3 regions of the Chryseomicrobium imtechense genome follow, and region 2 is predicted to be linked to each of the others. Evidence: riboswitches for the same ligand, from Rfam matches in the RefSeq annotation. Region 2 holds a riboswitch; each other region holds the start of a gene.
The links. A riboswitch is a leader RNA that binds a small molecule or an ion and turns the genes downstream of it on or off. The one in region 2 is predicted to bind thiamine pyrophosphate.
Positions count from the first base shown of each region.

Region 1 (7,146 bases), on a different contig from region 2:
TATTCCCCTTTCATTTCGTCTCCCTAAGTATATCATGAAAGGCTTTAATTTTCTCAACATTTCAATCATTCTTACTTGTTCACAAAGGGTTCAATTCTAATTTCCAAGTAACACCTGTATACTAGTAACTAGAAAAAGGAGGGATTATTATTTTAAAGCTTATTTTAATGGGACTCGGTCTCGCTGCAACAATTGCGATAAATGCGCTTGCGAATATCCTTCCAATCAACGGTCAAACTACTGGTGAGATTTCAAACCGACTTCCGGTCCTATTTACACCCGCAGGTTATGTATTTTCTATCTGGAGCGTAATTTACATTCTGTTAGTGATTTGGATTGGTTACCAAGTCGTACTACGAAAAAGAGGCACTGAGCCTAGCTGGAAACGGACTGGTCTGTTCTTGGCTAGTTGTGTATTTAATTGTGCATGGATTTTGACATGGCATTATGAATACTTTTTAGTGACCCTTGTCATGATGGTAGGTCTAGTAACTGTATTGGCGCTGTTATACGTGACATATCCAAGAAAAGGATCTGACTGGAAAGAGCGTGGTCCGCTATCAGTGTATTTAGGATGGGTGAATGTAGCTCTTGTAGCCAATATTTCTTACGTGTTGACGTACTATGAATGGAACGGTTTTGGACTATCTGACCAATTATGGACAGTATTTGTGCTGACTTTCGCCACAGCATTAGCTCTGCATTTCCGCTATCACTACTATGACCGAATTATGCAGTTGGTGTTCATTTGGGCGTTTATTGGCATCGCCGTAAGATTAGGTTTTGATGAGTTGCTCGTATCTGCTGCTGCTTTGTTTTTAAGTGCGGTCTTAGTGGCAGGAATTTTCTATCTGAATAAACCGCTTAGAAAGCCTTAAGCTCATGTTAATAGAAGTTGAGACAAACTGATTCGTATAAAGAAATAGTTGAAATCTCAAAATTGAAAAGTGGGTAGGGGTGACTCCAGCGGGATTTAAAGCGGAAGCTGAGACCTTCGCTCAGCCCGCGCCCGCGGAACGCTTCCCCTACACACCCAACACCATAAAAAAAGGAGTTACTCAATTTATGAGAAACTCCTTTTCTTTATCATTTTTTCTCAATCAAGCTTTGTTAAGATGAGTGGCGCATCTTTTGTTACCACAATCGTATGCTCGACTTGAGCTACTAATGATCGATCAGGTGTGACAAATGTCCAGCCGTCTCCAAGTTCCATGATGGACTCTGCTTTTTGAGAGATAAATGGTTCAACTGCTAATACCATTCCCTCTTTTAATATTGTTGGCTCCCATGCATCATAATAGTTCAAAATGTGTTGGGGCGCCTCGTGCAACGAGCGACCTACGCCATGACCTGTCAAGTTCATAATGACTGTAAGACCGTTTGATTTTGCTTCACGTTCAACAGCCTTACCGATTTGGTTCAACTTTGCGCCAGCTTTCACTTTCAACATTGCACGATCAAATGCTTGTTGTGCCACATCGATTAACTTTTGCTTTTCTTCATCGGCTTGTCCAAGGACAAAAGAAATTCCTGTATCCGCATAAAATCCATCACACTTACCAGAAACATCTATGTTCACAAGGTCACCTTCTTGTAAAATGCGACTTCCCGGAATACCATGAGCAACCTCTTCATTGACACTAATGCATGTATGTCCTGGAAAATCATACTCTGCAATCGGTGCCGAGACAGCGCCTTTTTCTTCAAAAAGCTTTGCACCGATTTCATCTAATTCTTTTGTCGTCATCCCTGGTTTCGCAGCGTCCTTCATCGTGTCACGAATCTCTGCAACAATGCGACTTATCTTTTTCAATCCTTCTAACTCTTGTGGTGTTTGAATAATCATGTGTTCGAACCCTTTCTTCTTTGACTACCTGCTATCATAGCACATTTTATACCGATTGAGGCATTACAAGGCGCGGTGCTTTTACAAGTAGTACTGTACAAATGAAAGCAGCAAAGACGAGAACAACACTCATGTATGTTGCATTATAGATTAAAGAATATAAGACGACATTTTGATCCCCTGCAAACTCTCCAAAAAAGAAAATCCCACTAAGTACATGCACAATATACCGTAATACTGCAGCAAGAATAGAACCCAATAGTACCGCCCGGACCATGCCACTTTGCTTATTTTGTTGATATGCACGTAAAAAAGCGGGTCGGAATAGGCCTGCGAAACCTGCTACCATGAAAGCCAAGAAGTAATCCATAAACACTTGAATAATGACGATTTCAAAACTAAGTGGCGCAAAGTAGACATTTCCAGTTGCGAGTTGCAACAACCCGATTAATAAACCTGTGATCAGTCCCGCTAAAACTCCTCTTCTGAAAGCAATCAAAATGATTGGGACCAATACAAATGTAACACTTCCCCCTTGCGGCATTCCAAATCCAATTCTGTCCAAAACAAATCCAAGGGCAGCCAATAAAGCAATTTCAATCATGATGATGATTTTTTGATTTCTCATGAATTTCTCCATTTCCTGTTACCTTACCTGCAAGAATGGGTAAACAATAAAAAAATGACCTCTGGACAGAGCCAGACGTCATAAACATCAGTTTCTATCCACATCCCTACGCAAGTATGAACTTCCAGGTTCGAAGGGTACTGTCTCAGCCGCTAAGCGACGCCCCTTGTGGTAACAATTATTTAGTTGCCCTCATTCTACTTTATTACGAACAATTAATCAACTGACCTGAAAGGATGATTGAAATGATTGATTTAGTCCAGGATTTAATTCGCATACCAAGTGATACGCAAGAGGGTGCAAATAGCGCTCTTGAGTTTTCAGCAAAATGGTTAGAAGACCATGGTGTAGAAGTGACTATTTTAGAAAATGAAGGCTATAAAATGTTGGTTGCTGAGCTTGGACAAGGCGATGAAACGATTATTTGGAATGGACATTTAGATATTGTTCCAGGAAAAAAAGAACAATTTGAACCGTATATAGAAGGCGACAAGATTTTCGGACGCGGCTCTGCAGATATGAAAGGTGGCTGTGCTGCCATGATGGCTGCATTTGTGGGTATTTCAAAGCACGCAGATCGTTTAACGAAAAAAGTCCAACTCCATTTAGTGACAGATGAAGAAACGGGTGGCTCGAAAACATCAAAATACCTCGTGCAGCAAGGCTACACTGGTGATTTTGTGGTCTGTGGTGAACCAACGTTCTTAAAAATCGGCTTACAGGCAAAAGGTATTTCTCAATTTTTCATTACATTCCACGGCAAAGGGGCGCACGGCTCTCGTCCTTGGGAAGGAGATAATGCCATTTTACAATCCCACCGATTCCACCAATTGCTTCTCGAGCAAGAATGGACAAAGGAGAGTTCGGAATTTTATGAGCACTCTTCCATCAATTTAGCACGAATTCAGGCGGGAGATCGATTTAATATGGTTCCGGATACGTGTGAAGTTGGTTATGACATTCGTTTTATTCCTGGACAAACTGTCGAATTTGTAGAAGAGCAATTAACGGCTATTTTGACAGAGCATTTTCCTAATGCAGAGATTCGACGCAGAGGAATTTCGCCTGCTGTCACAACTAAACGTGAAGACCCTCGCGTAATGCAGTTAGTAGACATCATGAAGGATGAGACAGAAATCATGGGTCAACATGGTTCTGCTGACACAAGACATTACGCCGTAACTGGTGCCGGTGCTATTGAGTTTGGTCCTGCTGGTGGCGATTGGCACGGTCCTGGTGAGTATGTTTCCATTGCTTCTATGGAACGTTATCGAGATATCTTGATGGAATTCGCTTACTATACTGGCGTGGCTGAACAGGTTTAATGAGTGTAATGCTGGGGTATTTTATCAGTAACATGATATTCATTAGGAGAGATGACAATGAGAAAGTCTAATTTATTGAAATCAGCAATTAAGTGGGCACCTATAGTGTACCCAATTGTAAGAAAGTTTTTAAATTCACGTAAGGCAACTAAAAAGTAGTAATTTTTATAAAAAGCATTTAAAAAGTACCTTCTCTTTAACAATAAAAGAGAGGGTACTTTTTTTAGTTGAGGCGAGTTGAGTGGAGTTCCGGGGCTGCTTTCCGAGGGCGCGGCGTGAGCCTCCCTCGTCGCAGGCTCCTGCGGGGTCTCACGTTCCGACTTTAATCCCACTGGAGTCAACCCCTACACGCCCCTCAACTTAGAAAATTTGCTATCAAAATTTTTATTAGATATACGGGATGATCTCTGCAAGTGCAAGGCCGTGCGGTGTGTGTGCACGAGCTTGGTCTCTTGATTCTTCCTCGGATTGTTGTTCTTGAGCAGCTTGAATTTCCTCAAAACTTAAAGGATTTGGTTGCGGCATTTCAAATGGTGAGACAGTCAAGTTTGGATTGACCGTGTCAAAAAAACTGTTTGCGATTTGACGATACCCTTCTTGCGTTGGATGCACATCCGCTGGGTTTGGAACGAAACTCTTTAAGTCAGTATTCATTCGGTCTTCCACTGATACGAATGTTGCACCGTTTGCTTGTGCGGTTTGCTCTAAGATTTGGTTGAGTCGATTTAATTCTTTGGCTGTTCCCTGCTTTTGAAACTCCGCAACATGTGGATACGCAAAATAATACCCTACTACATAGACTTCTGCGTTCGGTGCTACAGTTTCAAGGTCTTGAAGCAGTCCTTCGAGTGACTTGCGTGCTTGATTGAGCGCAAAATTCGCTTGTTGCTGTTGGTAAGAAAGGGTGCCTAGTTCTGGATTTGCGGTCACGATTCGTAGTAAATCATTCGCACCTGCTGAAATCGTAATGAGTGTAGCGGAAGCTAATAACTCCTGCGCTTCATCAGATTGAATCGATTCACGCACTTGTTCAGTCGTGAATCCTGGAAATGCTAGGTCTTTTGAAAATGCCAGCAACTGCCCATTGCGCGCTAACTCTGCAGCAATAAGATCCGTATATCCTTGATCTATTTCTCGATTTGGCGTTTGACCTGCTGCTATTGAATCACCAAGTGCTACATAGATTGTTTGAGCACTTGCAAATGCCGGAAGTGATACAGATAGAACAAGCACTGAGACAATAGAAACTATCCATTTCTTCATATGCGTTTCTCCCTTCACTTACGCCCAATTCCCATTGCGGAAAATTGGTTCACGACTACCATCTTCTAAAATTCCATCAATCGTCATGTCGCTTGTACCAATCATAAAATCTTCATGGACGATAGACACATTCGCACCTTTTTCAAGTAATTGCTCTTCCGTTAAGCCTTTCCCACCTTGAATGGTTGTTGGATAAGCTTCACCTAATGCAAAATGATTGGATGCATTTTCATCAAACAAAGTATTGTAGAAAATCGTATTGCTATTAGAAATTGGTGAGTCAAATGGGACGAGGGCCACTTCCCCTAGGTAAGCAGCATTTTCATCTGTTGTTAGTAACTCATTCAATAACTCTCCACCTTGTTGCGCAGTAGACTCTATTACCTTTCCATCTTTAAACGTCAGTTTAAATCCATCGATGCGATTTCCTTGGTAGATAAACGGCTTCGAGTTCGTCACGTAGCCATCCACACGCATGCGGTCTGGTAATGTGTAAACTTCTTCTGTCGGCATGTTCGCAATGAATGCAACACCGTCACTATTGACACTGCTTCCACTCATCCAAATATGGTCTTTCGGTAACCCTACAACGATATCTGTGTCCGTTGCTTGATAATGAAGCGCTGTGTAGTTGCGACTATTTAAATAAGCAGCTCGGTCATTGAGTTGTTCAATATGTGCTTTCCATTGTTCGACTGCAGTCCCTTGCCCCACACGTACCACTTCAAAAATCTTATTCCATAACGCTTCAATCGCCTCTTGTTCGGAGACCTCTGGATACACTTTATTCGCCCATTTCCCAGAAGGTACTGCGGCAATACTCCATGTAATTTCATCGTTCATAACAGCTTTTCGGTAGCGCTTCAAAAGAGCTGACGACGCTTTTTGATACCGGCTGATTTTTGTTGCGGGAATCCCTTCAAGTAAATCTGGATCCTCTGCGTCAATCCACAGCAAGGCTCCTTTTCGATCAATCAACTCATCACGCTGAGCTGCTACCCACTTTGGAACATCGTCGAACGAAGCATCTGGTGCTTGCTCGTAGAATGCGCGCGTGATGGTGTTATCACTAAATTGAACATCAACATGGCTAGCTCCGGCTTTATAGGCTTGTTTGACTACAAGTTGAGCAAACTCAACTGAATCAAGAGTTGTATGGATTTGAACATACTGGCTAGGTTGGACATTGAGTCCCACTTGAACGATTAAATCTGCGTATTCTGCAAGATTGTCATGGAAAGTCATCGTTTGTTCTTTCCTTTCTCAACTGTCTTAGAGTTCCCGATTTCTAAACGACCTGCTCCCCAAACGACTTGAGTAGGCTTTGATGGGAAATCTTTCGAAAGCTTTTTGTAGAATTTTTCGTCTTTGTATTCTAAGAACGTGACAACTGTTCCATCTTTCCCAGCGCGACCTGTTCGACCTGACCGGTGCAGGTAATGTTCGATTGATTGTGGAACATCGACATGAATGACGTGTGTGACATCTTGTATATCTAGTCCTCGTGCGGCTACATCCGTTGTAATCAATAATTTCACGACACCTTTTTTCAAGTCATCGAGTGCTTTTCGGCGTTCGTCTTTTTTCATAGCGCCGTGCAGTGCAGCAATGGGTGCATCGCGGAACAACAATTTCTCCTCTTTCATCATCAGCTGGTCTAAGCTATTGATAAATGCAAGACCCTTCATATTTGGAAGATGGCTAAATTTACGTAAAAGCTCCGTTTTGTCACGTCGATCCACTTTCAAAAAGTGATGCTCCACTTTTCCAACTGCGGGAAGTTCAGATGCCTCGACTTTGATTGTATGTGGGTTGTTCAGAACGCGTTCTGCCACAAGTTCAATCTCATCTGTAATCGTCGCAGATAAAATTACTAGTTGTTTTTCAACTGCAGCATCAATAATAGAACGCACTGTGCTACGATGTTCGCGACTGAGTAGTTGGTCAGCCTCATCTAATACCAAATGCCGAACTTCATGCATTTTGAGTTTTCGATTTTTTACAAGTTCATTCAATCGACCAGGTGTTCCAACAACGATTGTTGGCTTTTTCTTTAACTTATCGACTTGGCGTTGCATGTTTGC
Region 1 is NZ_JBGOBM010000009.1:37,276-44,421, forward strand. It holds gene AB5N96_RS09690 (TspO/MBR family protein) at 168-878, shown strand; gene map (type I methionyl aminopeptidase) at 1,097-1,846, opposite strand; gene thiT (energy-coupled thiamine transporter ThiT) at 1,893-2,474, opposite strand; TPP riboswitch at 2,561-2,651, opposite strand; gene AB5N96_RS09705 (M20 family metallopeptidase) at 2,720-3,799, shown strand; gene yxzF (small protein YxzF) at 3,857-3,958, shown strand; gene AB5N96_RS09715 (SGNH/GDSL hydrolase family protein) at 4,187-5,062, opposite strand; gene AB5N96_RS09720 (aminopeptidase) at 5,081-6,307, opposite strand; gene AB5N96_RS09725 (DEAD/DEAH box helicase) at 6,304-7,146, opposite strand, start outside.
Region 1: it holds a riboswitch for thiamine pyrophosphate, as region 2 does, so the genes downstream of both, thiT (energy-coupled thiamine transporter ThiT) here and AB5N96_RS10120 (YkoF family thiamine/hydroxymethylpyrimidine-binding protein) in region 2, are expected to answer to the same signal.

Region 2 (7,146 bases):
CTCAATCCATTTAGACACGTACATCACGCTTTTGACGTGCAATCGCATAGCCACGGAGTGAACCTGTTGCATACAGTCCGTTTACGATTAAACTTCCACCGTATCCAGCAATCACAGCACCACTTAAGATGCGAATTCCGAGCATCAGTGCTACGTACCATGGAGATAAGGCAGAGAATCCACCAAGAAGATATCCATACGCAAAACTGAAGAGAGAGGCTCCAACACCTGCCATAATCAATACGGGTAAATCAAAACGACGATAACGCGTCGCTGCAAAAGCTGCCTCTGCACCGAGACCTTGCACAAGACCAGCTAAAATCAGACGAGGACCTACAGCATTCCCGAGCATGACCTCGATTGCAGCAGCCATTACTTCCGGAACAACAGCAGCCCCTGGTTTGCGAATGATAGCCATTGCGACGATTGAGACTAAGAACCAAACACCGAAAATCCATTCATAGGCAATCGGCCCAATCAGACTCGACCAAATATTCCCGATGTGTAAAAACACTAAATAGATAATCCCGAAAACGACTGCAAGCAGGGACATCAGTACGACTTCTTTCAATTTCCAATTAGCGAGCATTGTCAGGACCTCCGTGAGAAGGACTGTGAATACTCATGTTGATTGTCATGACGACGTGGGGGTGCTCCCCAATTTGCGCCTCTGTGAACGTCTCTTCATAAAACGCAAAAACGTTTTTCAATGAACCGTGGATACCCGTCGCATAATGCATGGACTCGTTATAAACACCACGCTCTTTGGCACGGTCAATCTCTCTATAAATCGTCTCCATATAATCACTTTGGTTGAGCGGATAAAGCGAGAACTGGCTAGAAACGTAGGGGCCTTCAGGAATTTCATTCTTCACTGGATCTTCAATCCCCATATACGAATCCCCCGACGTATCTCCAGGGCACCCTACAGAAAACGTTGCATTCATGGCTATATGTTTGCCGTGCGAAGCCGCTTTCTCTGTAAGGGCAGCTAACGCATTAAAGACATGCGGACCTTCTCCTCGAATGACCGTCGATACGTCGTCTGTATGGCGCCATACCGTCGATAGGTCGACTTCTGATAAAGCACCTTTGATAATTGAAATAAACTCTGAATCCATCGGGTGTAGAGAAAAACGACATCCAATGATTTTACTTGTTCCACAGTGCATGGGAACGCCTCCTTAGATTTTATGAGAAAAAGAAAAAAGCTACATCCGCGAAAGATGTAGCCACTACTTCCCATAAAAATTCAAGAAAGAGTCACTACACTTCCTCACGCAGGTATTATCCTGATCGAGTCATAAGGGATCGGAGCTCAAGCTCTCATCTCAGCCAATTTGGGCACCCCTAGTGCAGGTTGTCGGTATGTAGTTCTTTTTCGCCCTCATCATAGCAGACATAAAAATTCTGTGCAAGTGCAGTAGGAAAAAAAGAAGGATAGTAAAGGGTGAGAAGCGAAGTACTTAGTAATGAAATCGATTGTGGAGTGTATAGGGAAGCATTTACACAAAAATGAACCAATTGCAGTATTAGATTTCTCAAAGGAAGGGTAAAGAAGTGGAGTAGCAGTAGAAAAGAGGTGACCTATGGAACTTGCGATTGTGATTCCTTCGTATAAACCAGATGACAAGTGCCGTGCGGTCATCGATGAACTGATTGCTTCGCAGTTCTCTCGCATTATCGTGGTTGATGATGGGGGAGAAGAGGAGTATGCATCCTTCTTCACAAAATTGAAAACTTTTAAAGAAGTGACGGTCTTGCATCATGCGAAAAATCAAGGCAAAGGACGAGCTTTAAAGACGGCTTTTCATTACATATTGAATGAAGATATTCCAGTAGACGGTGTCATTACAATTGATGCGGACGGTCAACATCTACTATCAGATATGCAAAAAGTCGCTGAACAAATGCGCGAAACACCTGATGCAGTAATACTTGGTGCACGAGACTTCACTCAAAAGGATGTGCCGTTTCGAAGTCGGTTTGGCAATCGATTTACACGTTTGTTGTTTCGATTATCTACAGGGACAGTCTTAACGGATACACAAACGGGGCTTCGTGGGTTGCCGATTCAACATTTACCTTTGATGCTTGAAATCAAAGGAGAGCGATTCGAATACGAGATGAACGTCCTCGGATCTTTGAAGCGAAATGAGATCCCTATTGAGGAAGTGGAGATTGAAACAGTATATTTAGATGAAAATAAATCGTCTCATTTTCATCCATTGCGTGATTCATTTCATATTTATAAAATCTTCTTGTTTTATGGAATGTCAGGTGGAGCTTCATTTGCGCTCGACCTCGGTTTTTATTCATTATTTATCTATTTGTGGAAAGAAGACTCTCCTCAGATGTTCATCATCTTTGCGACAATCGCTGCACGCATTTTATCCAGCCTCTTTAATTATTTTGTGAATCGACATAAAGTATTCGGTCAAGGATCAAGTAAGTCATTCGTTCGCTATTACTTGCTCGCAGCATTTATTATGGCTGCCTCAGCTGGGTCCGTGCACTTACTTTATACGGAATGGCTAGGGCGAGGAGAAGTAGTGTTGAAAGTACTAGTAGACAGCGTGCTCTTCATCTTTGGATTTATCGTCCAACGTGCGTGGGTATTTCGTAAAGACTAAACGCCTGAGCGCTAGCTCAGGCGTTTTGTAATAGTTAGGATTCTTTTAGTGCTTGAATAACATCAATCTGTGTGGCATTACGTGCTGGACGCCAGCCGGACAATACGGCAACACCAATACTGATGAGTGCAGCAACCACTACGAGCTGCCAAGGAATATAAGAAACCGTGATGGTCATGTCGGTTGGCGCTTCTTCTCCAACAGAACTAAATACAATCATCGGAACAATTATGTTCACTAGTAAACTCATGCCATATGAGACAGCGACTGCTATACATGTACCAATCAAACCAATTGCAGTGCTTTCCATGAGGAAGAGGCGCTGGATGAGCCTTGGTTGTGCACCGATAGCTTTCATAATCCCAATTTCACGTGTGCGTTCTGTAACGGCCATTGTCATGGTATTAAAGATTCCGATAGAGGCAATGAGTACAGCAACTGTGCCCACAATAACTAAACCAATCTGAATTACTGTAAACAGCATATTCATTTGACCCAGTTCCTCTGTAACAGAGTAGACGAGGAACCCTTCCCCTTTTAACGATTCTGTTAAGTCCGCTACATGTTGAAAGTCTGTGGCATGAACCGTGATTGATTTATCTGGGGATTCGATACCAAACGCAGTGAGTACTTCCGCGCTTTTTGAGGTATCTGCATAGATTTTGTCATCATACGCCCAATCTTTTCCTGGCTTTTTGGCAATACCAGTAATCGTATAGGTCTGTGTGGAAACGACTTCTTCCGTCTCATAATCTGTGATGTCGATTGAAATCGTCTTACCAATTAGTTCATCTCGAATCGGTTTCGCAAGCTCTTCTTGTTTTTCAAGATAATTTTCAGCATTTTCAAGTTCTTCATGTTGTTCATCTGTTAAAAAGTTACCCGCAAAGTGATAGCCGACCACAACTTCTGTGGAGTCATTCGGCATCTCCCCATCAAACAAGGCTAGGTTGGCTGCTTGTTCAGATTCTAAATCTGTATAAACAAGTTGTCCATAGCCCTCTTTCCCATCTAAATTGACAACAGGTGAACCTGGAACATTAATGCGCTCTACAACTGTTTTGACATTCTCCATCTTCTGAATCGCCGCAAGTTCTTCTGGAGTAACGGTGCCTCCATTTTCTTTGCCAAATAGTTCTACTTCTGTGACGATGCGACTCGACAACACTTCGTCTTGAATTGTTTTATGTAATCCGAAGCCGACAGACGCAATGATAATCAAAAATGCACAACCCATTGCCGCTGCTAAAATCGTCATGAAGACGCGAAGTTTGTTTCGTTTCATATGTTGCGAGATAAACTCGCGTTGATCTTTAGCTAACATAGGTCAATTCCTCCTGGATTGCGCCGTCATGCATACGGTACTGGCGATGTGCAGAGCGAGCTACTTCTTCATCGTGTGTAATGATGACAAATGTGATGCCATAGTGGGCATTCAGCAATTGGATAAGCTGTAGAATTTCTTGTTCAGTTTCAGAATCCAAGCTCCCTGTCGGTTCATCGGCCAGTAAGATAGACGGACGACCAATTAGTGCACGGGCGATACTGACGCGTTGTTGCTGACCTCCAGAAAGTTCGTTCGGATAATGGTCACTGACTTCTGTCAATCCAACTTGCTGCAGCAGTTCTTTCACCCGTATTAATCGCTGTGGCTTTGCCACGCCCTGAAGTTTTAGAGGAAGTTCGATATTTTCGAATGCCGTGAGTCCAGGCATCAATTGAAAGCTTTGAAAAATGAACCCATAATTTTGCAAGCGGAACTTCGCTTTTTCAGCTTCTGTTTTACCGACCAGTTCTTCACCGGTCACTTGAATAGAACCTGACTCTGGGTTCATAAAACCAGCAACCAGATTGAGTAAAGTAGACTTTCCAGAGCCGCTCTTGCCTAGAATAGCTACAATCTCACCTTTTTTTATTTCTAAATTGACATCTCGAAGAACTGGAACGCTTTTTTCTTGGCCTTTTTTCCCGATTTTGAATGTATGATTCAAGTCTTGAATCGTAATCATGTAGACACGTCCTTTCTGATATAGTTTCAGTATACGAAGCATTTCTTAGGAAAAAGGTACTGACTTTCTGAAGAAATTCTTAAGATTGGAGGAACTTGGGAGAGTGCACGAAAAAGACCTGCAAAGGGAATAAATTTACTCTGCAGGTCTTTCTTCAACCCTATTTAAGATTTCAACTAATAAATGACATTCTGATATTTCTATTGTATAATTACTGTATAAAGTTTGTAAAACGTTAACTGGAAGCGAGGGATTGACATGTCTACAACGGTTGTATGGTTTCGTACCGATCTGCGCACATCAGATCATGAACCTTTGCTGAAAGCAGTGTCCACAAGACAACCAGTTCGTGCAGTGTACTGTCATGAACCACGCTTTCAACAAAAAAATGAGTATGGATTTCCAAAACAGCGCTCGTTTCGCGCGGAGTTTATTCGTGAAAGTCTAGATGATTTAAAGAGTCAATTGCAGGAAGCTGGAATTCCTTTGGACAAACTTCATGGTGAAAGTGGAGTAGAGTTGAAGAACTATGCAAAACTTCATCATGTCAATAAGTTGTATTTCCATGACAGCGTAGGTACAGAGGAACGAGAGTCCGAACAACAAGTTCGCGCAGCACTTCCTGACGTTGAAATCGAATCGTTCATTGGTGACCATTTAATCCATCCAGATGACTTACCGTTTGCACTAGAAGAGTTACCAAAAACCTTTACTCCATTTCGAAAGATGGTCGAGAATCAGCTACAGGTGCATCCGGCATATCCACCGATTGCACATTTCACAAAGCCCGATCACCATTCTAAAGAAAATTGGGTACAGCCTCCTCCAGATGGCTTTAAGGGTGGAACCAAAGCAGGACTCGCTAGACTCTATGACTTTACGTTTGGAACACGAGCGATTGATACGTACAAAGAAACACGCAACGGGTTGATGGCATGGAACGACTCTACAAAGCTATCACCTTATTTAGCACTTGGATGCTTATCACCTCGAATGATTTACTGGCATATCAAGAGGTATGAACGAGAATATAGCGCTAACCAAAGTACGTACTGGGTCGTGTTTGAATTGCTTTGGCGAGACTACTTCAAACTTGTCCACCGAAAGTTCAAGGAGAAAATCTTCAGTAGCCGAGGATTGAACGGACGTCGAATCTCTACGCGGCGTGATCCTCTTGACTTTGCGAAATGGGCAGAAGGAAGAACCGGAGCTCCATTAGTGGATGCTGCTATGCGCGAACTGAAGGCTACAGGTTTTATGTCCAACCGCTGTCGTCAGAACGCAGCGAGTTATTTTGTCCATGATCTAAATTTAGATTGGCGTTTAGGCGCTGCTTGGTTTGAATCTTGGCTCATTGATTACGATACTGCTAGTAATTATGGCAATTGGATGTATGTCGCAGGTGTTGGAAACGACCCGCGCGTCGGTCGTAAATTCAATGTGACGAAACAGGGGCTTGATTACGATGGAAAAGGGGACTATGCTCGTTTGTGGATTCCGGAGCTTGCGGACAAGGCTGGCGACGAGATTTACAATGGAGCACTTTACTCCTGATAGGAACTCACGAACTTCACCGTTCGTGAGTTTTTTGTTTTCCATACGTTTCACTTTTAAATTTCAACAACATATGATATAAATATTCATAGTATTCAACTAGGAATAATTATATTTAGGGTGGGGAGCACGAACATGGGGAAAGAATTTTTACACATTTTTGATGAATGGGCTGACCAATACGATGCAAGTGTGAGTGGACAAGATCCACAGTATGCGGATGTATTTTTCCGATATGAAGAAATTTTAGAAGCTGTTGCACAGCGTGTACACGGCACTGTAATTGAATTTGGACCTGGGACAGGCAATTTAACAAAAAGGGTTTTAGAGAAGGGTGTCGAAGTACTACCAGTAGAACCTCATGATAAGATGCGCGCACTCTTTCAAAATCGTTTTCCACAACTTGAAGCGCAAGAGGGAGACCTTTTAGAATTTGTGACTCCCGAAGGCCAAGTAGACGGCTTCATCAGCAGTTACGTGTTTCATCACTTAACGGATGCTGAAAAAGGCGAAGCACTTAAACGCTATGCTGAACTGCTGCCAGTCGGTGGAAAAGTGGTCTTTGCAGACACGGTGTTTTCTTCGGAAGACGCAAAACAAGCGCAGATTTTAAAAGAGAAGGCACGAGGCTATGTAGCGGTTGCTGAAGACTTGGAGCGTGAGTATTACACAACGATTCCAGTGCTCACGAGCTTATTTGAACAAGCGGGCTTTGGCGTGACGTTCACGCAGATGAACGATTACGTTTGGCTCATGGATGCCACTAAAGGAGGAACTACACAATGAAACAAATGAATGTAGAAAGCTTTAATTTAGATCACACGAAAGTCGATGCGCCTTACGTGCGTCTTGCGGGGACAAAGTCAGGTCAAGCAGGCGATACAGTTCTGAAATACGATATTCGTTTCAAACAGCCGAATGAAGAATTCATGGAAATGAAGGGTCTTCAC
Region 2 is NZ_JBGOBM010000010.1:13,464-20,609, reverse strand. It holds gene AB5N96_RS10130 (ABC transporter ATP-binding protein) at 1-18, opposite strand, end outside; gene AB5N96_RS10125 (ECF transporter S component) at 11-589, opposite strand; gene AB5N96_RS10120 (YkoF family thiamine/hydroxymethylpyrimidine-binding protein) at 579-1,172, opposite strand; TPP riboswitch at 1,257-1,362, opposite strand; gene AB5N96_RS10115 (glycosyltransferase) at 1,590-2,633, shown strand; gene AB5N96_RS10110 (ABC transporter permease) at 2,668-3,957, opposite strand; gene AB5N96_RS10105 (ABC transporter ATP-binding protein) at 3,947-4,642, opposite strand; gene AB5N96_RS10100 (DASH family cryptochrome) at 4,901-6,196, shown strand; gene AB5N96_RS10095 (methyltransferase domain-containing protein) at 6,332-6,982, shown strand; gene AB5N96_RS10090 (S-ribosylhomocysteine lyase) at 6,979-7,146, shown strand, end outside.

Region 3 (7,146 bases), on a different contig from region 2:
TCACATGCTGAGTGAGATTGAATTGATGTGTGACCGGATTGGGATCATCAAAAACGGGGAGCTTGTAGCGATTGAAATGGTGCAGACAAAAGCAACCGAAGCGACAGGCTTGATTGTCCAGTTGGAAGTGGAACCTGTCCAAGGTGCGCTTCAAATTGTCAAAGGACACGTGGCAGGAGAAGTAGTGGCTGAAGGCAATACACTGACGTTCTCCACAACACGGGAGACGATTCCCGTACTGGTGAAAGCACTGGCGGCGAAAGATGTTGCGGTCTATAGTGTGGAGCAGAAACAAGCATCCCTCGAAGACAAGTTCTTCGATTTGATTGGAGAGAATGTCATTGGGTAACTTTTTCAAGCTCGTTTGGAACGAGCAAGTAAAGATTTTTGGACGCAAATCGGCGTGGGTGATGGTTGGACTGGTCGTCTTATTAGTTATTGGGTCAGGTATTATGACAAACTCATTCTTGGATGAATGGGATACAAAAGAGTATTCGAATGACTGGCGTACAGAACTAACTGAAGAAAACGCAGCACTGGAAGCAGAGATTGAAGAGGCGGGAGACTTTGGCGGCTTCACACAGCAGATGCGCATTGATCAGAACAATGTAGCACTCGCAGAAGACATCCAACCAAAGCCATATGATGCGTGGGCGTTCACATATGACAATACGTTTATGATGATGATTGTCAGCCTATTTGCGATTGTGACGGCAGCTGGAATTGTCTCGAACGAGTTCAAATGGGGCACAATCAAGCTGTTATTGATTCGTCCAATTCAGCGTTCAAAGATTTTGCTTGCGAAATATGTATCTGTGTTTATTTTTACAGGAATTTTACTTGTGACATTGTTTGTCAGCTCAGTACTGGTCGGTGCAGTGCTGTTTGGAATCAATGACATCACGCAAACTTCTGTCATTCCAACGATGTCAGGTGAGTATCTGGTCATGAACTACATGACGGCGATCTGGCAGGAATACGGATTCAGTATGGTGTCGCTTGTGATGATGACGACACTTGCGTTTATGATTTCAACGCTCTTCCGCAGTAGTGGAATGGCCATTGGGATTTCGTTGTTCTTGTTGTTGTCGAATGGCGCTTTGATGTTATTCTTGTCTCGCTTTGATTGGGCGAAGTTCGTATTGTTCGCGAATACAGATCTTGGTCAGTATGTAGAAGGTGGCACTCCACTCATTGATGGCATGACGCTTGGTTTTTCGGTAACGATGCTAGTAATTTATCTTGTCGTGTTCCTTGCTGCTTCGTTTGTGACGTTTACGAAGCGGGACGTGGCGTAAGAAAAAGTTAACGAGACGCCCTCAAGTGAGGACGTCTCTTTTTTACTTCTATAGATACGGCTCGCCCCAGACACCTAGTTCAGGAGCGGCCCCGTTATGCAAAAACATACCACTTGCAGCAGGTGCTACTTTTACCGTGAATTGTTCATTTTGCACAGCTCGCTTTAAATCCCTTACGGTTGAACAGGTCGTATGGAGCTTTGTGTAGACCCGACCGTACTGATTTTTGTGAAATGCGCTTGTTCCTCCGACAACTGGTTTTGCAAAGCGCATTCCGAGATAATAAACCTCTTGAACGGATTCAGTTGTTGAAAGGATTGATAAATCTTTAGCATTCAGTTCGATTGCATCTAGCTTTTCAAGATGGCTTGGATGTAATTCGAAGTAGGCTCTTTGATGCGCGAGCGGGTGACCACCAATGACTAAAACTTCTTCAAGTTTTACCAAATCCATAAATTTTTCGAATGAGATATAATTTAGTTTATGTGTAAACGGTTGAAGTTGCATACGTAAGTTTCGTATGACAGTACGGTCTGCAATAAGTAGAAGGTGGTCCATTTCTTTCGTATGGACCTCGATTCCAGGAAAGACGCGAATGCCTTCCACTAAATAGTATCCGTCTTGATAAGGATAGAAATCATCTAATGTTCTGAAGACATCAAAGAAGTGGCGTGTGTTGAAATGTTCCGTAAGCGCGAATCCATCGAGTCCAGATTCTTGTGCAGCTTTTACCAATGTGCGAAAGTACTTCAAAGAAAATTCGTCGTATTTGGTGAGTTTGCCGTGCGTGTGGAAGTCAAAGTTCATCTCTGAACACATCCTTTCTATCTCGTAGTATACGTAGTTTGTGTGAAGAGAGAATGAAGGGAATGCTAATTTTTTGTAAAGAGCATAAGGTTTTGTTTGGACAAGCAATGGGAAAATCTACTATAGTAGAACCTCACCAGTTTTTTGGAACGGATTTTATGGGAAAAGAGGTGCCACGATGGAGTTATGGGATGTGTACACGAAAGACCGAAAGCTAACAGGGCGCACGCATGTCCGTGGAAGTGTACCAGCGCTTGTTGAAGGTGATTACCATATTGTGATTGATGTTTGGACATTCTTGCCGGATGGTCGTTTGATTTTATCACAACGCGATCCAGCGAAACCACACGGTCTGAAATGGGAGTCGACAGGTGGCTCGATTACCACGGGAGAGTCTTCTTTACTAGGAGCTGCTCGCGAAGTAGAAGAAGAATTAGGTTTATTATTAAACTCAGATGAAATGATCTTGCTCGGCGAACAAATCCGAAATGATTCTTTGATTGACGTATATGTCACGCGACTTCCAAAGAGGATTTCGTTGGATGAGTTGAGCTATCAAGTGGGCGAAGTAGTCGATGCCCGAATCGTAACGAAAGATGAGTTTTTTGAAATGGAAGCGCAAGGACTGCTCACGCACAATATGCTCCCGCGTTATGAGCTTTATAAAGAGATATTCGATACGTACTTTGAACCTGTACCGGTTCTCGAGACAAAATAAAAAGTGCCAGATGGAGAAGCCTCCTTCTGGCGTTTGTTTATATAGTGAACTTATAAAAAATCGTTGAATCCGTTTGGTTTATTTCTTTGAAGCCTGCTCGAATAAGTAGATTTTGAGCACGTACATTCGAAAGCTCTGTTTCAGCCCTATATGAATGGATCGCATAATTCTTTGAACCAAACTCTAGCGCTTGGGAGAGGGCTTCCTTGCCAAGTCCTCTTTGCCATAGTGTGGAGTCACCGATTGCTATGCCGATTTCTGCTCCTCCGTTATTTACTTCTGCAAAGTCAATATAACCGATGAGCTTTTGGTCCCACTCAATACCTATTCGAAAGAAGTCATTCGAGGTGTTTTCAACGAACATACCCCACCACGTGAAGAGCCGCTCTTCGTCTTGATTTAAACTCCATCCGTTCGCTTCGCAAAATAGTATATCTTGATTCCAAAGGAGGACTTGAGGAAAATCGGTAAACTCTAGTGGTCTCAATACTATAGAGGGCTGTGCAACATTATCCATGTGAGTATCGTCTCCTATTTTTGTTAAGTATAGCATGTACTGGATTTAGTGCGGTTGAGGAGGGGAAAAAATGTTTTATAGAAGGAAGTATTATCGTATTAGCACCGAGTTTTTAAAACCATTTAATCAATTATTCAATACAATTAATCTACCGAATCAGTTAAAACACGGCGCGAGACTCGTCGGGAGATGGAGTATGCCCCTAGATGATGGAATTACAGAGGTCTTCGCTATCTGGGAATACGATGATTACAACAAATATGTTGAGATCGAAGATGCTGTTCGCAGTGATAAGTACCATGTTGATAAAGTGCTCAAGTGGTATGAGGAACACGGAGGGAAATCCTTTGTCCAGTCGACTTATTTTATAGAGGTACGAAATGAGAAAATTGAAGACACGGTGCACGTACAGAAGTGAAGGAATAGACTATTTTAAAACAAAGGTGCCGACTCGTTTTCCTCCGAGTCGGCTTTCTTTTAGTTAGATTTCCAAGAACCAATCATTTCCTCACTCTTCTTCCAAAGCAAGCGTGCTGTCGTACCGTCATCAATTGCCTGCACACGCATGGGTTTGCCCTTCGTTTAGTGTGGCGCGTAGTGTTGGCTAGACAGCGCATATGGTCGAACAACTTGAAAACAATGTCATTTTTCGGCCGGAGTCGGTATACGTGACATTTGCAAAATGATTTTGCACCGTAAAAAAAGTATGGTATAGTAATCGCGACAACTACATGCACATCCACTAGGGGAGCCGAAGAGGCTGAGACGGACAAGTGTCCGGACCCTTTGAACCTGATCTGGATTATACCAGCGGAGGGAAGTGGCGCGACCGTTCTGGTAGTCTTTTTTGACGGCTTCACGCTACTTTCCTTCGGGGAAGTGGCGTTTTTTGTTGTCAGAAAGGATGGGAGATTATGAGTTTTTGCAAAGAGGTACGAGAAGAGTTTAAAGACAGCTGGGAGAGCAGTTTTCATCATCCATTCGTCACGGGGTTAGCAGACGGAACATTGCCGGAGGATGTATTCCGGTATTACGTTATGCAAGACGCTTATTACTTAACACATTTCGCAAAGGTACAGGCACTCGGCGCTGTGAAAGCGACCGATCTTCAAATGACGCGTGCCTTCGCCCATCATGCAGAGCAAACGTGTGCGGCCGAGCTTAGTTTGCATGAATCGTTTATGCAGATTTTGGGTGTGACTGAGTCTGAATGGGAGACATTCGAGCCTTCACCTTCTGCATATGCTTACGTGTCTCACATGTATCGCGCAGCTCAAGGGGATGTAGCAGACGTACTGGCTGCACTGCTTCCATGTTACTGGTTGTACTATGAAATTGGTGTCCATCTTCAAGGGGCAACACCTGACAATCCGATTTATCAGCGCTGGATTGCCACATACGGGTCTGAGTGGTTTGCGTCGCTTGTCGAGGAGCAGAAGGACCGGATGGATCAGTTGGCCGCAGACGTTTCACCTGCGCGTCTACAAGAACTAAAAGCGCACTTTAAACGCAGCACATATTACGAGTGGCATTTTTGGGAGCAGGCTTGGACTCAGGAAAAGTGGGTTGTTCAATCGGAGGTGCCAGCGTATGAGCGTTAATAACATCGCACCTGTTCCAATTGTTCATTGCATCACGAACTACGTGGTCGCAAATTTTGTGGCGAACGGACTAGTTGCAGCTGGCGCATCGCCCATTATGGGAGATGAAGAGCGAGAAGTGGCTGAACTTGTGCAGCTAGCAGACGCACTCAGTTTAAACTTAGGCACGCTGACAGAGCGCACTGTACGCAGTATGAAAGTAGCCGGAGAAGCCGCAGTTGAAAAGGGAATTCCACGCGTAGTGGATCCAGTAGGGGCAGGAGCTTCAGCGTACCGATTGCAATCTGCCAAAGAAGTGATTGCAGCAGCTCAACCGACACTTATTCGTTGCAATGCCGGAGAAGCCGCTGCGCTTTTAGGTAAAGACTGGCGCGGTCGAGGGATTGATGCAGGGACAGGAAACCAGGATGTGTCAGCGCTCGCTCTTGAACTGTCTACAGTCTATAACACAACAGTAGTCATTACAGGAAAAGTAGATTTCGTTTCAGATGGCAACGTTGTGTTGACAAACGACTCAGGGCACCCCGATATGACCAAGGCAGTCGGAACAGGCTGTTTACTGAGCAGCCTACTTGCAGCCTGGCTCGTTCAAGACGCTAGCCTTGAGGCAATCCGGGAGAGGTTGCATGAGTATGGCCGTGCTGGCGAAATCGCTGTAAAAAGTGGGATGGGTGGATTTCCTGCCGCGCTCTTAGACGCACTTGCAACTAAGGAGGTGTCTATCTCATGACCTATCCAGTTGCGCTAACTATTGCAGGATCTGATAGTGGAGGAGGTGCTGGTATTCAGGCAGATTTAAAAACATTTCAAGAACGTGGGGTGTTTGGAGTCTCTGCATTGACTGCTGTTACAGCTCAGAACACGCTCGGAGTCCAACGTGTCGGCATGGTGGAACCAGAGCTTTTAAAAGCCCAGCTGGATTCAATCGGTGCTGATTTTCAGCCTGCAGCTGTGAAGACCGGGATGCTAGGTGATTCGTTTGTTATTGAACAAGTTGTGCGAGCCATCGATGCCTATTCTTGGAATACAGTTGTTGTGGATCCAGTAATGGTTGCAAAGGGAGGGCATACGTTGCTTCAACAAGACGCGATCGAGTCATTGACGCAACTCCTTCTTCCAAAAGCATTTATTGTCACTCCGAATGTTCCTGAGATGGAGTTGATGACAGGACTGACGATTGAAGATGATAGCAGTGCACGAAGATCTATGGAAATGTTGTTGAAGACAGGTGTAAAGGCTGTGATTTTAAAAGGTGGGCATCGAACGGGGCCACTTGCGACGGATCTTTACCTGGACCAGTCCGGTAGAGAGTTCAGCCTGTCTACCCAAAGGATAGCGACACATCAGACACATGGGACAGGATGTACGTTTAGCGCAGCGTTGACAGCAGAGCTCGCCAAAGATCATTCGGTAGAAGCGGCCTGCACGGTTGCGAAACGGTTTATTCAAGCAGCACTTCAGTATCCTCTATCGCTTGGAGCCGGTCATGGTCCTACACATCATGCGGCATATAGAGTATACGGACAGGGAGAGGGGGAGAAACAAGATGCACAGGCACCTATACTTCATTATGGGCACGTCCGATAATCAAGATTTACCTGTTGAGAAAATCTTAGAAGAAGCGTTGGAAGCAGGTATTACAGAATTTCAGCTGAGAGAGAAGGGGCCGCATGCCAAGTCTGGTAAAGCGTTACTTGAACTAGCACTCAACTGCAAGGAGTTATGTGCGCGTCACGATGTCCCTTTTTTCATAAATGATGATGTGGAGTTGTGTATAACAAGCGATGCAGATGGTCTTCATATCGGACAAGACGATGGGTCTGTAAAAGCTGCTCGTCTGCAAATTGGACCGAACCGGAAGCTCGGCGTATCCGTTCATACTCTTGAACAAGCCATTCGAGCTGTGCAAGAGGGGGCTGATTATTTAGGAATTGGTCCTGTCTTTGCAACTAACTCGAAAGCGGATGCCCGTCCCCCGTCAGGTGTTTCAGTAATTCAAGAGGTACATGCTTTGTACCCAGACGTCCCAATCGTAGGTATTGGGGGCATCACCGAAGACAATGCCCATGTGGTGTGGGAAGCGGGAGCAACAGGTATAGCTGTGATTTCTGCGATTGCGCGCTCAACAAATCGTAAAGAGACCATTGCTCAGTTCAAGAAAGGAAGTGCCGTATGGAATTGAAACGATTGACGCAAATGGCGATG
Region 3 is NZ_JBGOBM010000003.1:214,146-221,291, reverse strand. It holds gene AB5N96_RS04325 (ABC transporter ATP-binding protein) at 1-349, shown strand, start outside; gene AB5N96_RS04320 (ABC transporter permease) at 336-1,298, shown strand; gene AB5N96_RS04315 (PHP domain-containing protein) at 1,347-2,105, opposite strand; gene AB5N96_RS04310 (NUDIX domain-containing protein) at 2,284-2,823, shown strand; gene AB5N96_RS04305 (GNAT family N-acetyltransferase) at 2,861-3,340, opposite strand; gene AB5N96_RS04300 (NIPSNAP family protein) at 3,411-3,758, shown strand; TPP riboswitch at 4,075-4,176, shown strand; gene tenA (thiaminase II) at 4,255-4,941, shown strand; gene thiM (hydroxyethylthiazole kinase) at 4,931-5,671, shown strand; gene thiD (bifunctional hydroxymethylpyrimidine kinase/phosphomethylpyrimidine kinase) at 5,668-6,528, shown strand; gene thiE (thiamine phosphate synthase) at 6,488-7,123, shown strand; gene thiW (energy coupling factor transporter S component ThiW) at 7,114-7,146, shown strand, end outside.
Region 3: it holds a riboswitch for thiamine pyrophosphate, as region 2 does, so the genes downstream of both, tenA (thiaminase II) here and AB5N96_RS10120 (YkoF family thiamine/hydroxymethylpyrimidine-binding protein) in region 2, are expected to answer to the same signal.